3 regions of the Oceanobacillus sp. GQ8 genome follow, and region 3 is predicted to be linked to each of the others. Evidence: riboswitches for the same ligand, from Rfam matches in the RefSeq annotation. Region 3 holds a riboswitch; each other region holds the start of a gene.
The links. Region 3 has a riboswitch for S-adenosylmethionine ahead of AC6CHS_RS04825 (LLM class flavin-dependent oxidoreductase). Riboswitches for the same ligand answer to the same signal wherever they lie in the genome.
Positions count from the first base shown of each region.

Region 1 (5,394 bases), on a different contig from region 3:
AAAAGCCTGTTTGACATCCCATTGGGCCTAAATCAATGACACTACTGTGATGGTTGCGGATATTCTCAGCCATTAGATGTTCAAGTGAATGGAGCGCAGGCATTTCCATATACTCCTGATTTGGTTGTTTTAGGCGAAGATCGTACTTGTGAACAACGTCACCGTTTGCCCCAGTAGTCGTTCCTGCTAGACGAATATAAGGTGCTCTCACCTTTGTGTGATCAAGATTAAAGCTTTCTACGTTCATTTTTTTAACCATGTTATTCCACCCCTGATTTTTTATTTTTTCCTGGATTTGTATGCTTTTTGCTAGACTAGAAGTTTCGTTAAGCTGTTTTTTTATCACCATTAGCGGCTTTCTTTTCCTTATATCTAGGGAAGCCAATTAGAATGGCAACAATCCCACATAGAAGGATTGCAATCGGGTAGAAGGAATATGGCAAGATGCTAATTGGTGAAATAGCTGCTAATCCTGCAGCGGCAAGCATTTGCCCACCGTATGGAACGATACCTTGCCAACCGCCAGCAAAAATATCGAGAATACTTGCTGTTTTTCTAGGGTCGATATCGTATTCATCGGAAATATTTTTTGCTAAAGGACCTGTCACAATAATAGAAATGGTGTTGTTGGCAGTTGCGATGTCGGTTGCACTTACTAAACCTGCAATTCCAAGCTCCGCACCTTTTTTCGTTTTAATTCTACTCGTTACAAAGTTTAATAACCACTGAATCCCGCCGTTATGTTGGATAATTCCAATCATACCACCAATTAATAAGGCAACGATGGCGATATCCTCCATGTTCAGGATTCCCTGTGAAACAGCTTGCACAAATCCACTCAATGTATAGGAACCGTCGACTAAGCCAATGATCCCAGCAAACACGATTCCGCCTATTAATACGACTAACACATTAACACCAGCTAACGCAGCAATTAGTACCGCTATATAAGGTAAAACCTTCACTAAATCATACGAATAATCGCCAATGGTATCAATTCTAGCTCCAGCGGTAACGATCCATAAAAGAATAGCTGTTACGATTGCTCCAGGTAGGACAATGAAAAAGTTGGTTTTAAATTTATCACTCATTTTTGTTTTCTGGGTCCGGACAGCTGCAATGGTTGTATCGGAAATCATCGATAGATTATCACCAAACATTGCACCACCTATGACGGTTCCCATCGCAAGCGCCATTGGTATGCCTGTTTGTTCCGCGATTCCAATTCCAATTGGTGCTAGCGCAGCCACTGTACCCATGGATGTGCCCATTGAAACAGAGATGAAGCAACCTACAATAAAGAGTCCAACCATTAATAGATTAGGAGGAATAACGGATAATCCCAAGTTTACGGTGGAATCTACAGCACCCATGTCCCTAGCTGTTTGAGCGAATGCCCCAGCCATTACAAAAATAACAGCCATTAAGATAATATTGGGATGTCCTGCCCCTTTCGTAAATATATCAATTTTGCTAGATAATTTTTCTTTTCTGTTCATGGCAAGAGCAAAAGCCGATGCAATAATAATCGCAACGTTTAATGGCATATTGGAGAAGTCTCCAGAAATAACGCCAGTGCCAATAAATAGTAATACAAAGATAAGCAACGGAAGTAGTGCAAATGCATTTCCTTTTTTCGCATTAGCCATCAAAATATCCTCCTTCGATTTGGTTTTTAGTGGGTAAGCATGTAACAAAAGATTAGTTCATTGTCATCCCACCCGTAACATTAATTCCTTGGCCAGTCATGTAGTCTGAGTACGTTGACGCAAGAAAAACAACGACATTCGCGATGTCAGCTGGTACAGCAGTTCTTCCTAATGGAACTTGTGAATCATCTTCTTGTTTAATATCTTCAGCCTGAAGACCGCGTAAGTTTCCACCAATCACTCTTTCTGATTGTTTCATCGTTGTTTCTACAATACCTGGGCAAACGGCATTGACATTAATATTGTCTTTGGCTAGTTCTAGTGCAGCCACTTTTGTCATCCCTAGTACCGCGTGTTTTGAAGCAACATAGCTACCCATTAATTGATAGCCGTTTTTTCCAGCTTGTGAGGCGATGTTAATAATTTTTCCACCGTGGCCTTGACTTTGTAGTTGTTTCGCAACAGCTTGCATGCAAAGGTACACTCCTTTTGCATTCACATCGATTGTTTTATCCCAATCTTGCTCTTTTATATCTACAAAATAGTCCATAGTGGAAATTCCCGCATTATTGACTAAAATGTCAACTCTGCCGAAATGGGCAATAACCGATTCAACCACCTTGGTTACGTGCTGTGGATTGGAGACATCGGCCTGCACATGAAACGTATTAGCTGTTGTTTCATCGTGGGTTTCAGCCATATCCACAACAGCAACCTTTGCACCGCAATCTAAAAATGCATCCACAATCGCTTTACCAATTCCATTGGCACCGCCAGTGACAATAGCCACTTTATCGGTCAAATCCATCGTATACATAGAAAACGCACTCCTTTCTTGTTGGCCTGCTGTACTTTATTAATGCAAACAAAAAAGCCTCTTCTATAGCAAAGAAGAGACTTTAAAACGTCAACGTTAAAATACTCTTCTTATCTTCAAGCGTTACGCTTCTGGAATTGGCACATTACTCTTAAAGAGCTGCTGCCGAGGTATCGTAGGGCCAGTCCCTCCACCTCTCTGGATAAGAAAAATCGCAATATGTAATTTGTAGATTAAAGATACAGGAAAATGAAATAACCGTCAAGCGATTTTTTTGATAATTAATAAATAGAGAGATGATGTTTCGCTTTGTAGTATTTAGGAGGTCTTGGTTTTTTAAAAAAAGAGCAACGCCCATTTGTCAGCGTTGCTCTTTATTCATTATTAGTCCTCGCGTTTATCTTTTCCTCACAGGGATCCATACTTCACTATACGCGTAATCCGCTTTCTGTTCATCCATTTTAGTAAACGAAAAGCTAGGAGCAGGGATCACTTCATAATCGGAAGAGGGGAGCCATTCTGAATAGGTCTTTGCCATGGTCTCTTGCAGTGTTGATGGGAACGGTCCTTCATTAGGGAAAATCGCCCACGTACAGGCATCAACAGTTACTTTATCTAATTGATCACTGACGTTATCTTCCGTTGTTAATACACCGATCAAGTGCGTTAAATCGCCTTCCTCTTTTAAAAATTGAGCGTCCGCATCATAGGAAGCATTCACGATTTCATAGGGTTCTAAATTTTGCAGGGAATGCATCTCCTCTTTTTGTTCGTCCGTAATGCTCTTCGCAAGCTCCACAATCGCGTTATTAACCCCTTCAAATTGCATCGGCACACGTTTACTTACACCAACTAAATTAAATGTTGGCTTATCTTCTATTCTAAATTCCATTGTAGTTCCTCCTTGTACTGTTATGACAAATGTGAACTTCGGAAACGTTTTGCTTACTCCTCTTTTCATTACTTCTGAGGGTAGAAAACCATTCCACTTTTTAAATGCTCTCGTAAAGCCGTCCACTGACTGATATCCATATTTGAAAGCAACATCTGTTACTTTTTCTCCTCGTAACAAATCCTTATTTGCTTCGGAAAGCCTTCTGTTTTTTATATACTCATTTAGTGTCATTCCGGATAGGTAAAAAAATATTTTCCGAAAGTGATAATCGGAAACCCCGGCATATTCAGAAATAGTTTCAAGCGACAGATCTTCTGTTAACCGTTCTTCAATATATTCAATGACTTGGTTTAGTTCCTTTAACACGTTATCCCTCCTTTCTGTCTAAATGATAGCAAAGTAATATTTTAAATACTCGACTTGTTTAATGTAATAAATATCGGTTTTTAAACTTGGAAAGCATGGATCTGCTGCAGCCATATAAAGTGGCTGTCTTTTTATTTAAGAAAAATTTAAGAATTCCCTAAGAGGAAATCAAGAATTGCACCTTAAGATACACATATAGCAAAACAAAGGAGGTCACAAATTGAAACAAATGAGCACTAAAAATCATATTGGACGTTTCACTTATTTTGGTTTAGCAATAATCTTTGTAATTTGTATTTTCATTCAACTATTCTGGGGCGGCATGGCTACTTTCGTGAACCCAGTTAACTGGCAGAATCATGTGGAGTTCGTTCATCAGTTTGGGTTTATGATACCAATCTTAATGCTTATTTTTGCATTCCTAGGTGCCGTTCCAAAGCGGGTTTATGGACAACTGCTTGCACTAACCGGATTGATGTTCTTTATGTATTTTACAGCAAACATTACAAGAACTATACCGTGGCTCGGAGCTATGCACCCTGTTGTAGCAATTCTATTATTTGCAATATCTATTGGGATTTTATTTAGCTCTTGGAAGCTTATCAGCAAGAAAAACATTCAGAAAGGATGATAGTAACATGAGAATATTTTTGGCTATTATTGTTGGTGTGGTTGGCGGATTTATATTAGGCGTGGCACTTTCTAGTTTTATTGGAATTGTAGGAATGACACTATTTGATGAACCATTTGGGATTAAATATTTGTCCTATTATACGTCTTTCCTTTGTGCCATTTTAGTACCAATCATCGATCAAAAAACGTTAAAAAAGTAAAGAAAGAGGAGTGACTAGTGGAACAAACATAAGTCCTTGCACCATAGTTAAGCTGTCAAGGGAAACTTGGCGGCTTTTTCTTTTATCACGCGCTCATTTGTATCATAATAAAGATAAGGGAAAACTGTAAATGAAGAAGGTGTGGAGCGCATGTCGATTAAGATGAGATTAATCCTTTCTAATCTAGGAATGATAGTTATTCCGGTGGTATCTTTATTGTTGCTTCTTGTAATATCCGATTACTTATTTTTTTATATTTTTAATGGCGACACGAACGCAGAAAATTTTGGTTCCTTTGAAGCGTTGCGTTTCAGTGCGTTGATTGGTATTTTGATTTTAACCAACGGCCTCCTCACGTATTTTGTTTCCAAAAGCATTTTAAACCCTATTAAAAAACTATCTAATGCAGCAAAGGAAATTAGTCAAGGAAATTTAGACTTCGAAATTGTATCAGATTCAAAAGATGAGATCGGTCAATTATCTAACACTTTTGAAGAGATGAGAAAAAAGCTAAAAGAAGCAGAAGTAATGCAATCACAATTTGAACAGAACCGACAAGAGCTTATAGCTAGTATTTCTCATGATTTAAAAACACCGCTAACTTCTATTAAAGGTTATGTTCAGGGCATACAAGATGGGGTGGCGAATACTCCGGAAAAATTAAATCGGTATATGGACAGACTTTATAAGAATGCATCCGAGATAGATAGTCTAATTGATGAGCTGTTCCTATATTCCAAATTAGACTTACAACAAATTTCTTTTCAGTTTGAGGAAGTGGATTTGAGGTTACTGTTTGCTGATTTTATTGAAGAATTATCTTTTAAGCTAGAA
Region 1 covers NZ_JCAXEV010000003.1:61,850-67,243, forward strand. Annotated here, with positions in the region: gene AC6CHS_RS09285 (S-ribosylhomocysteine lyase) at 1-259, opposite strand, end outside; gene AC6CHS_RS09290 (Na+/H+ antiporter NhaC family protein) at 327-1,649, opposite strand; gene AC6CHS_RS09295 (SDR family NAD(P)-dependent oxidoreductase) at 1,702-2,466, opposite strand; SAM riboswitch class I at 2,574-2,675, opposite strand; gene AC6CHS_RS09300 (AraC family transcriptional regulator) at 2,864-3,727, opposite strand; gene AC6CHS_RS09305 (DUF6220 domain-containing protein) at 3,957-4,358, shown strand; gene AC6CHS_RS09310 (DUF5957 family protein) at 4,366-4,560, shown strand; gene AC6CHS_RS09315 (sensor histidine kinase) at 4,711-5,394, shown strand, end outside.
Region 1: another riboswitch for S-adenosylmethionine. It lies ahead of AC6CHS_RS09295 (SDR family NAD(P)-dependent oxidoreductase); the one in region 3 lies ahead of AC6CHS_RS04825 (LLM class flavin-dependent oxidoreductase).

Region 2 (5,394 bases), on a different contig from region 3:
TTGACTGAACGAGACAATGTGGTGTTACATTATTAAGGATAAAGGACACCACACCTATTTTTAATCCATAGAAAATAACATCCTTTCTATTCGAGGATAATACAAACATTAGCTTCATTTCTGGGAAGGAGTTCTTTATTGTTTCAGCTAAGTACAGCCTCTCCTCAGCATAGTGAACTAAAATAAGGTCGGGTTGATCATCTGAGATTATATCCTTTATCTCGCTCTCGTTTTCTACAATTCCTATCAGGTTAATATCAGCTTCTCTCGACACCCTGCTGTACAATTTGTGCGTAGAAACACTTGGTGGACCGATGATTAATAGTTTGACCATATAGACACCTTCTAACGTTGATAAATTACTTAATAAGTTTATCCTTAATTACTGTACAAGTTCTATACATGAAGTGTGCTAAATAAAATGGAAGGGAAGGTCCCTATCCTCCTAAGGAGAATTAGCGATGCGTGGAAAATAGAATTTTTATTTAGTCTAGTAATTTTTACATTTAATTATCACCCTGTTACCAACTCCTCACTTGAAACAGATTATAAAAAGCAAACCCTAGTTTACCCATAGGATTTGCCTTTTTTCGATTCTCTACCCGTCCATTTCTTTTAGGCTAGAAATATTAACTTCTTTTAGTGCTTGGGTAGCGAGCTGGTCTGCCTCCCGATTTTTTTTACGAGAAACGAGTTCAAATTCTACCTCTAAGCCTAGTTTTTCTAGTTTGTCCTCAATACGGTTCGCCCATTTAGCTAGCTCTTTCTCATAGACAGGCCAGTCCTCGCTAAGTTGATTTATAACGACCTGTGAATCCCCAATAATGGTTATAGGCATATGGTGCACACCTAATTCCTCCACTTCCTTTACAGCCAAGTGAAGGGCAGCATATTCCGCCTCATTATTTGATTCAAGCTCTTCTACAAGTGCATTTCTTCGAAGACGGTAAGCTTTTTCATTTTGTTCATAATAAATGGCACATCCTAGGCCCGATTTTCTCGTTTTTAGGTCATAGCCACCGTCAAAGTATATTTTCACATCATGTGGCTCTGTTTTTATCTCTTCCAACTGCTTGCGTAATTCTTTTAAATTCCAGCTATATTCGTGCGTATCAATGAATTGTATATCATTAGCTCTTCCTGTTCTTTCCATGTCTTCTGCTAATAACAATGCTTTTGCCGCACGCATTTCATCTGAGTATAGAACAGTATCTGCACCCTTTGGTGTACGGTAAGTAAATGAAATAATTCCTTTCACCTGCTAACCTCCATTCTCCATATCGCACTTCTTCTCTAGCCTTCCTATATTCCCTAAATTTATGAACGTTAGGCTTCGAGTATCACGAATTATTTCTTTCCCAAAATTATAATACGAGGATAGCACATAGCAGACTATTTCTCCACACTTCCTTATACTTGTTACCATTTCAAATCCCCTGAAAGTCAATTATGTAATAAAAGCCCTATCATGCTTTAGCACAATAGGGCTTAAAAGTGATTATTCTTCAGTCATCCAGCCCGGTTTCCCGAAGCCTTGAAATTCCTCATCAATAATTTGTTCAAATTCATCTGATTCGATAACTTCTTTAATGTCTTTGGCAAATTGCGCATCAAGATCATCTGTATTAACCGCAACAACATTCCGGTAATTATCTGGCATTTCTTCCAGAGCCAGCGCATCCAGCAGATCCATATCGGCAGCAAGGGCAAAGTTTCCTGGAACTGCAGCAGCATCCTCACTATCCACTAGACGTGGCAGTTGTCCTGCTTCCACTTCAACGAATTCAAGATTCTTTGGATTCTCCACAATGTCCTTAATAGAAGCTTTTAATGGGTCTACTTCTTCGCTTATAGTGATTAACCCCTGATCTTGCAACATTAATAATGTTCTAGAAAGATTGGTAGGATCATTTGCAATAGCAATAGTACTTCCCTCAGCAATTTCATCCGTAGTTGCAAAAGTATTAGAATATAAGCCCATTGGCGCTGTAGGAACAGCAATCACAGACGATAGGTCCATATCGTTTTCTTCTGCAAAGGCTTCTAAATAGATCGTATGCTGAAATAAGTTCGCATCAATGTCTCCTCTTGATAAAGCATTGTTTGGCTGTACATAATCGGTAAACTCTTGGTTCTCTACTTCATAGCCCTTTTCTTCTAATAATGGCGCAAGAGCTTTTGTTACCATATCACTGTATGGCCCCACAGTAGCCCCAAATTTAATCGACTTAGACTCACCCTCATTATCCCCTGCTCCAGATTCATCATCCCCACACGCTGCAAGTAAAAGAATACATAATAATGCCGTAATTGATATAAGTGCCTTTTTCATTGTTGTGCCTCCATCATGTTTTTATTTTTTATTTACAGTCTTGGCAATAAAATCACCAAGATATTGAATAAGCTGTACCAACACAATTAATACAATAACTGTTGTAATCATTACCGTGTCGTCATACCGGTAATAGCCATAGCGAATGGCTAAATCACCAATCCCGCCACCGCCAATGGTTCCAGCCATGGCAGAATATCCTATCAAACTAATTGCGGTGATCGTCAACCCACTGATAAGTCCAGGCTTTGTTTCAGGGAGAATAATATCCTTGATAATTAACCATGGAGATGCCCCTACGGCAATAGCAGCTTCGATCACCCCTTTATCAATTTCTCTTGCAGCAGATTCTACAATCCGAGCGTAAAAAGGAATGGCCGCAACCGATAGAGAAACAGAAGCTGCAAGTGGACCAGTAATACGTCCGACGATGATATCTGTAACAGGGAATAGAAAGACAAGCAAAATAATAAATGGTACAGAACGAACTAAATTCACAATGATACCAATTATTCCTTTTGCAATCCGGCTTTCCCAGAATAGTCCTTTGTCTGTTACATACAGCAATATACCGATAGGGAGCCCAAGAATCAAGGCGACGAGTAAGCCTATACCCACCATCAACAAGGTTTCAAAGAAAGCCGTGTTCAACTCAGGAAGGATCTCTATTATTCTATCGAGCATGCTGGATCACCTCCACTTGCTTTAACCGCTCTTCTAAATAATGCTTAGCAGAAGCCACCTCGTCCGTTTCTCCTAACAGTTCCATAATGAAAATGCCTAAAGGCGTCTCTTTTATGTACTCCACCTTGCCGTGAAGGATATTGCCACTGACCTGAAACTTTTGCAGCATATCTGACACTACGGCGTCACTCGCTAAGTTACCGCGAAACTGTAATTGGAGAATGGTACCTTTGCAGGCTTCAAGCAACTTTGCTGGTAAATCAAAGTTCAAAATGGTATCAATGAACTGCTTTGTCAGTTCCTCCTGTGGGTTTGCAAAAATGTTATAAGATGGTCCTTGCTCAATAATTCTTCCATCCTGCATAACAGCACATGTATCACAAATCTCCTTCACTACTTCCATTTCATGGGTTATTAAAACGATGGTGATCCCAAGCTCTTGGTTAATTTTCTTTAATAACTGCAAAATGGATTTTGTTGTGCTCGGATCCAATGCTGAGGTTGCTTCATCGCATAGTAAGACCTTAGGATTGTTTGCAAGGGCTCGCGCAATACTAACACGCTGCTTCTGTCCACCACTTAGTTGTGCAGGGTAATGATTTATTTTATCTGTTAAGCCAACTAATTCAAGCAGCTCCTCTACCCGCTTCTTCCTTTGTGATGGAGCTACTCCAGCCGCCTTTAAGGCAAATGCGATATTATCGAATACGGTTTTAGCTGAGGCTAGATAGAAGCCTTGAAAGATCATGCCGATTGACTGTCGTGCTTCTCGTAACTTCTTTGGGGAAAGCTCTAATAAATTAACACCGTCCACTATTATTTTTCCTGAAGTTGGCCGTTCTAGTATATTCATACAGCGAATTAGGCTACTTTTTCCTGCACCACTATATCCTACAATGCCGTATATTTCTCCCTTAGGTACTTCCAGTGAAACATTATCCACACCAACGACTTGGCCGGACTTTGTTTCATAGACCTTACTTACCTTTTCTACCTTAATCATAACGTTCACTCCAATTCCGCCTGTAAATCCAATCCATCAAAAAACCCCCTTTCATCATGAAAGAGGGTGTCGATTACAAGTATCTCACACTTATCTTTCAGAATGAATCATTCTGAAGGAAGTAGCACCACTCCAAATGGAAGGTTGCTGTGACATCTACGGGCCTTTCCCTCCGTCACTCTAGATAAGAAATATTCATATTGTTAGCATAATGATTATCATAGTCTCTGAATTCCGCTTTGTCAATAGCTAGTTTTAAATATTCCTAGCTTCCCAATTCGAGCTGCGGCTTCAGCAAGTCGATCTTCATCAGCTAGCAATCCAGCTCGCACAAAGCCCTCTCCCGCTTCACCAAAGCCGTTACCTGGTGCTACGACAACATGTGCTTTTTCCAAAAGGAGGTCAGCAAATTCCTCTGATGTATATCCTTCTGGGACAGGAAGCCATGCAAAGAATGTACCGCGTGGCGCTTGAACGTTCCACCCAATTTCCTGCAATTTTTCTACAAACACATTGCGTCTACTCTCATATGTAGCTACTAATTCATCTACAGCCGTTTGATCACCAAGTAAAGCCTTTTCTGCTGCTTGTTGCACAGCGCCAAACAAGCTAACGTATAAGTGATCCTGAATTAGATTAAGGCTTTTTATCACGGAAGTATTTCCAACAGCAAAACCAACACGCCAACCAGCCATATTATACGTTTTAGACAAGGTATACATTTCTACCCCAATATCCTTTGCTCCAGCTGATTGCATAAAACTTTGCGGTTTCTTTCCATCAAAGCCAATAGCCCCATATGCAAAGTCATGTACTACACAGATTTCATTCTGTTTTGCTAATTCAATTGTTTCATCAAAAAATTCCTTGTTTGCAACACCGGCAGTCGGATTGTTTGGATAGTTTAAAAATAGTAACTTTGCTGCTTCAAGGTCAGCTTGATTTAGTTGTTGATAATTTGGTAGAAAATTATTTTTTTCTAACAATGGCATAAAAACTGGATTTGCATTAGCCATGGCAATTCCGGACATGTAATCTGGATAGCCAGGGTCAGGTAATAATGCTGTGTCTCCTGCATTTAACAGGCATTGGCTAATTTCAACCAGTCCTGTTTTGGCACCAAAAAGAATCGCTACCTCTGATTCTGTATCAATATCCACATCGTATTCCCGCTTGTAAAAGGTTGCCACCGCTTCTTTAAGAAAAGCATGACCTGTAAACGGAGAATATTTATGATAGACAGGATTATCCGCTGCTGTCTTTAATTCTTCTACTATATGGTTTGGCGTTGGCAAATCAGGATTCCCCTGGCCAAGATTAATAACATCATGTCCCTCGCTGCTTAATGCTTGTACCTTTTTTACCAATTTGGCAA
Region 2 covers NZ_JCAXEV010000004.1:42,981-48,374, forward strand. Annotated here, with positions in the region: gene AC6CHS_RS12600 (LuxR C-terminal-related transcriptional regulator) at 1-334, opposite strand, end outside; gene AC6CHS_RS12605 (reverse transcriptase-like protein) at 599-1,258, opposite strand; gene AC6CHS_RS12610 (MetQ/NlpA family ABC transporter substrate-binding protein) at 1,499-2,332, opposite strand; gene AC6CHS_RS12615 (methionine ABC transporter permease) at 2,354-3,016, opposite strand; gene AC6CHS_RS12620 (methionine ABC transporter ATP-binding protein) at 3,006-4,019, opposite strand; SAM riboswitch class I at 4,107-4,210, opposite strand; gene AC6CHS_RS12625 (pyridoxal phosphate-dependent aminotransferase) at 4,262-5,394, opposite strand, start outside.
Region 2: another riboswitch for S-adenosylmethionine. It lies ahead of AC6CHS_RS12620 (methionine ABC transporter ATP-binding protein); the one in region 3 lies ahead of AC6CHS_RS04825 (LLM class flavin-dependent oxidoreductase).

Region 3 (5,394 bases):
CTATGATTGCTATCTTATCGGCCTTAAGTTTGGCTCTATCTACCATGATTGCTGTCTTATCGCACTCGAGCTTGGCTCTATCTGCCATGATTGCGGATTTATTGGTCGTGGCCACTCCCTGTTCAAAGAATAAAGCTAAAAATTAAAATACTCCCACCTTTTTGGGTAAAAGTGGGAGTGTCTAACTTGAATTAAGATAGGATGGTAGGATAGTGGGAGTTAAGTTTTTCCCCTAAATACTTCGCTACCTCCAGCATGCCATAGGTGCCATATTCGGTTTCGGCTTCAGAATTATAATTTGTATTTGTATTAATGTCATACGTATAAATGTTACCGCCCTCATCTTCAATAAATTCAATCCCAGCAATTTGGATATCATTCCCTTTAAGCACTTGTTTATATTTTTCTAATATTGGGTGGTCAAAGCCTTTCCTAACTTGGAATTTCGCAGGGGCTTCTTGTTCTTCAGCAGGACAGAATAAATCCTCAATAGTACATGCATCTGCCGGGCAAAGTTCAAATCCTTCTGATGTATCTACTCTTACTGCATAAACAAATTCCCCGCCGACAAACTCACACCTCGTAATATAGGATTCTGGTGACTGAATATATTCCTGTATTAAGGTGACACCATCGACAGGCTCTTCGAAATCCCCACCTTCTACATATTCCTGCAAGGCTTTAACTGAATGAAACAATTGGACACCAAGTCCCTTCCCTGCTCGATTATGTTTTGTAATAAAAGGTTTCCCTGCAAAGCTTTCGGCTACTTCAATCAATTCTTCTTTCCCAACAGCAGCCGTTGTCTTTGGTGTACGGACTCCGTATTTTTCCAGTTCCAAATATTGCTTCACCTTGCTGAGCTCTAGATCAAGCGCCCTGCTCCCATTCACGACCGTTCTGCCGTGATGTTCAAGCCAGGATAACACGGCACTTGTCAGCTCTGGAGAAAAACGGTTCCCCCTTGTGTGGGATGATGCACTCATTCGATTATAAAAAACCCCCTCTGGCGGGACGGCAGTCAAATCAACCTTCCCGCTCGTTAGAAGCCAATCCTCATAAGGAATCGCTAATTCATCCAATCGCTTAAATAAATGTGTCGTCCATTCTTCATTTTCATGAATGATATATAATTTCGTCATGCTGACATCTCCTATCCATTATTTAGTAATGCTTTTTTCAATTCATCGACCTTTGGCATAACATTTTTGGCGAAGTTTTCTAGCTCCTCCAATTGCGGAGAGCATTGAAGCAATAATAGATCCACTCCAGCCTCTTCATATGCTATAATTTGCTCGGCTATTTGTTTCGGTGTTCCCACAAGATTTGGACGTAGGCCCCTGTTCGATACGGAATAATCCTGCAGTTTCACCTGCTGTTCTAGTTGTGACATTGTCGTAAAGTCCTGAAAACCAGCGTACCCATCGGATTCTTTTACGGTTGTAATTCTTTCTAGCTCTTGTAGTGCCTCTTCCTCTGTTTCACGGCAAATAACATAGGCAGCCATACCAAACGACTGTAACGGCTCCTTCCCTGCATGCCTTCTCCGTTCTTTCATATCGTTTATTTTTTGTCTCGCTTCCTCTACTGTATGGCCATGCATAACATAGGCATCACAATAGGTGGAAATAACCTCTTTTCCTTTGTCACTTTCACCGCCAGCATACAACACCGGGTTTGGTCGTTGTACAGGTTTTGGTGAAAGCTTTGTATTTTCAATTTGATAAAATTTTCCGTTGTAGGAGAATGACTCTTCCGTCCACAAACCTTTTAATACCTCAAGAAACTCTTCTGTTCGCTCATAACGGGCATCATGCTCAGTAAATTCTGCTCCATATTGCTTCGCTTCCTCTGCCCACCAGCCGGATACGACATTTAATGTGAAACGTCCATTGCTAATATGATCAATGTTGGCCGCCATTTTGGCTGTAACAGCGGGATTGTGAAAGACAGGACGAACGGCCGTCATAATCTCTATTTTTTCGGTTACAGCAGCTAGCGCTGCAGCAGTTGACCATGCTTCAATTGAATCTTCTTTTGTCCCTTTAATATCGTTTAAATAGAGTTCAGCAATTAACGTCGTGTCATAGCCCCATTTTTCTGCTGACTGAATAGCTTGCTTTGCATAATCAAAAGTAGGTGGCATTTTCTCATCTTCTACATTACGTAGCCAACCTCCAAAAATCGGTAACCAAAATCCATATCTCATCTTCCCCACTCCTATTCTCCAAATTGAAAACAAAAAAACTCTTTCCCGAAGAAAAGAGTTTGAATTCAAATAGAACTTCCTCCTCTTATCTTCCAAGCAATTGCTTGGTGGAATTGGCACAGTATCTGACTAAACAGACCTGTTGCCGAGGCTTCAAAGGGCCATATCCCTCCACCTCTCTGGATAAGAAACATCCTTATTTAGTTGATACTTTCTAGATTAGAACAAAATGTTAGAACTGTCAATAAATTAAATTATCCTAGTAAAAGCGAGGCTAAGGTCTTTCCGCTAAAATACGAACAAGCCTATCTTCCACGTCTTTGGCAGCTTCTTCATCAAGCACATTATTAATCATAATAGAAAAAATATAATTCTCTCCTGACAGGGTCTGTAAATAACCAGATAGTGTAGTTACTCCAAAGATTGTTCCTGTTTTAGCTTCAACCTGGACGTCTCCCAAGCGATTCCTTAGTGTTCCACCAACCATCTTGCCTGTCTCTCCTGCTACTGGGAGTGCCTTCTTGAAGGCAGGAAACCATGGCTTATCCTGTACGATAAAAAGTAGTTTACTAAGTTCATTAGCTGGAATGAGATTGACATGGGAAATACCCGAACCATCTCTAATCAATAACGTACTTCGATTTAACCCAAGCTTTTCTAGCTCCTCCTGCATAACCTCAAGGCCTTTTTCCCAGCTTCCTTCCTTTTGTACATACTTTCCCATTTCCTTTATGAGCACTTCCCCGTGCACATTGTTGCTCAGCTTCATAAACGGTACAAGCAATTCTTTTAATGGTATAGAACTGTGTTGAAAAAGCAAGGAACTTTCTTTAGGCGCTTTGCCAACCATCACTTCTCCCGACCATGTGATCCCTTTTGCTTGAAGTGCATCCTGAAAAAGGGCCATTGCATAGCTTGTCGGATCCCATACGGCCATATATTCTTTCACCGTTTCTGCCCCAGCTGGAACGGTGCCCGTAAGCATGATTTCGTTTGACCCATGTTCTCGCTCCACCGTTAGCTCCTCTTCCACATGACTTGGACTTGTATCAGCTCGATTATGTATTGTTACATAGTTTGTGTTAGGTGACACAGTTATGATAGGCTTCTCCCCTGGCTCTGCACCTGGTGTTATCTGAAGCGTAACACTTCCCGCATCATAGTCCTCGTCAGGTGAGGCAGTCAGCGCCGAGATTTGCGCTCCGTAATGAAATGATTCGTCACTCCAAATTAAGTCAGGGGAAAGGCGTACGTTATCATACCAAGTATCATCTCCAATAAGATCTCCCTTAATATGCGTCACTCCCAGTTCTTGAAGCTGCTCTGCAAAACGGGTAAAATCTTCTGGTGTCAAGGTCGGATCCCCTTTTCCGACAAGATATAGGTTTCCTTCTAGCTTGGCTCCTTTTTTAGCTCCATCTGTTTTTATTTCGGTAGAAAAGGTGTAGTCTTCTCCAAGAACCTCTATGGCTGCAGCTGCAGTTAAAAGTTTCATATTGGATGCTGGACGAAGCCTTGTATCTCCATGGGTTTCATATAGAAGCTCGCCAGATTTTGCATCCCGCACACTCATTCCAACTAAAGCACCATTCAACATTAGTTCTGTTTCTATTTCGTTATCCAAACGCTGTTTCATTGTCCCCCGCTCCTCTATCGCATGTACTCTCTTTTCTTCGGGCACTGAAGCAGCTAAGCAAAAGATGAGCAAGAGCATCCATACACGGCTGACATTTCTTTTTAACGTCATGTAAGCACCTCTTACATTTTATTGATCAGGCCCTATTTAGTATTTCCACAAAATAAGAAGGAAATCCTTGTTATTAGAAAAACTCGCATTCGCTCGTCTATTAACGAATGCGTACGTTTTTCTTATACTTGGTACTTCAAAATTTTAACTACGTCGTGATTGCTTTCTAGCTAAAATTTTATAATTTCCTAACGTACAAATAAAATGTTTATCCTTTATCCTTATGAACAATCCGGTATTTGATGGTTAAAAAAGGTATCGAGAAAATGCGCATCTTATGTGTCGCTCTCAAACTCCCATCCTGTTCTTCACCTACCACAAACGTTTCCTCTAGAGGAAGTGTTAGTACCTGCCTGCCAACAGCCAAATAGATCCCTGCTTGTTGCGCGTTTTCTTGTTGTTTACTTGTTAGTTGCAGGTTTCCGTTCTTATTCTGCAATGCAAGGGTGCCAATCATAGTAGAGCCTGGAAGGGGTAGTGCAATATCCATGTAGGTTCTGTCCTCCCCTTCATGAAAAGAATAAATCGCAACAAATACTGTTTCCTCGTTCACCTTTCGCAGCCAGACCCGTGGTTTTGTTCGTCCATCAACTGTTTCGCTAATCCCGATAACCTTCCCCGTCATCTCTACTTCTTTAGCAGAGAAAGGAAGATTAAGCTGTCCAATCCGCTTACTAATATGTTGATAGATCCAAGCAAAGGGCTTAAACCATCCGTGCCATTTCACTTGCGAAAAAAGCCTGTAATAATTGGTGTTTTCATAGAAATCAATCACCGAATTTGATAGACTCTCTCTTTCAATTTGTGGCTCGTAGATGTGCATGGAATCAACTAGCCCATTGTATGTATGCTCTGCTTGTATAGTAGCTAACATTTTTTCTCCAATAACCCGCTCTCCCCTTATCCAACTGACTGGAAAAGATCGATGACCTGCATGCGCTTGAGGACAACTGATCATCCAACCAATTAGTCCGGCCATCGCAAACAATACCCCATTTATCACACCATGGAACCTGAGCATAAAGTCAATGCTTACATAAAACACACCTGTCATGTTACCAAAGGCGTAGCATAGGGAGAACAAAATGGATATTCCCAAAGCAGAAAAGGACAGCCGAATGAGCCATGCTTGTATCGGGCGGGAAAAGCTAGTTTCCCATGCTAAGATGATCAAGCTGTAGATCCCTATCATATAAAGCATTACACCAAGTAACTCAAGTAAAACCGCATACGAAATACCAACTGCTACAAGAATGGGCGCTAATAAGATAGCTATACCAGCCATTTTATAAAAACGGTTTTGCTTTAGCCTTCCTAAAAACCCTGCAAAAACCGGTAACAAGAAGGAAGCATAATGAAAATGGATGCCTGTTAACCATGTTAAAATAGGAGAAAAACCAGTGTCTAGCTGTACGACACTAGCGAAATACCAAGCCCC
Region 3 covers NZ_JCAXEV010000001.1:916,491-921,884, forward strand. Annotated here, with positions in the region: gene AC6CHS_RS04815 (hypothetical protein) at 1-88, opposite strand, end outside; gene AC6CHS_RS04820 (ATP-grasp domain-containing protein) at 192-1,142, opposite strand; gene AC6CHS_RS04825 (LLM class flavin-dependent oxidoreductase) at 1,154-2,209, opposite strand; SAM riboswitch class I at 2,292-2,399, opposite strand; gene dacB (D-alanyl-D-alanine carboxypeptidase/D-alanyl-D-alanine endopeptidase) at 2,484-3,956, opposite strand; gene AC6CHS_RS04835 (YndJ family protein) at 4,165-5,394, opposite strand, start outside.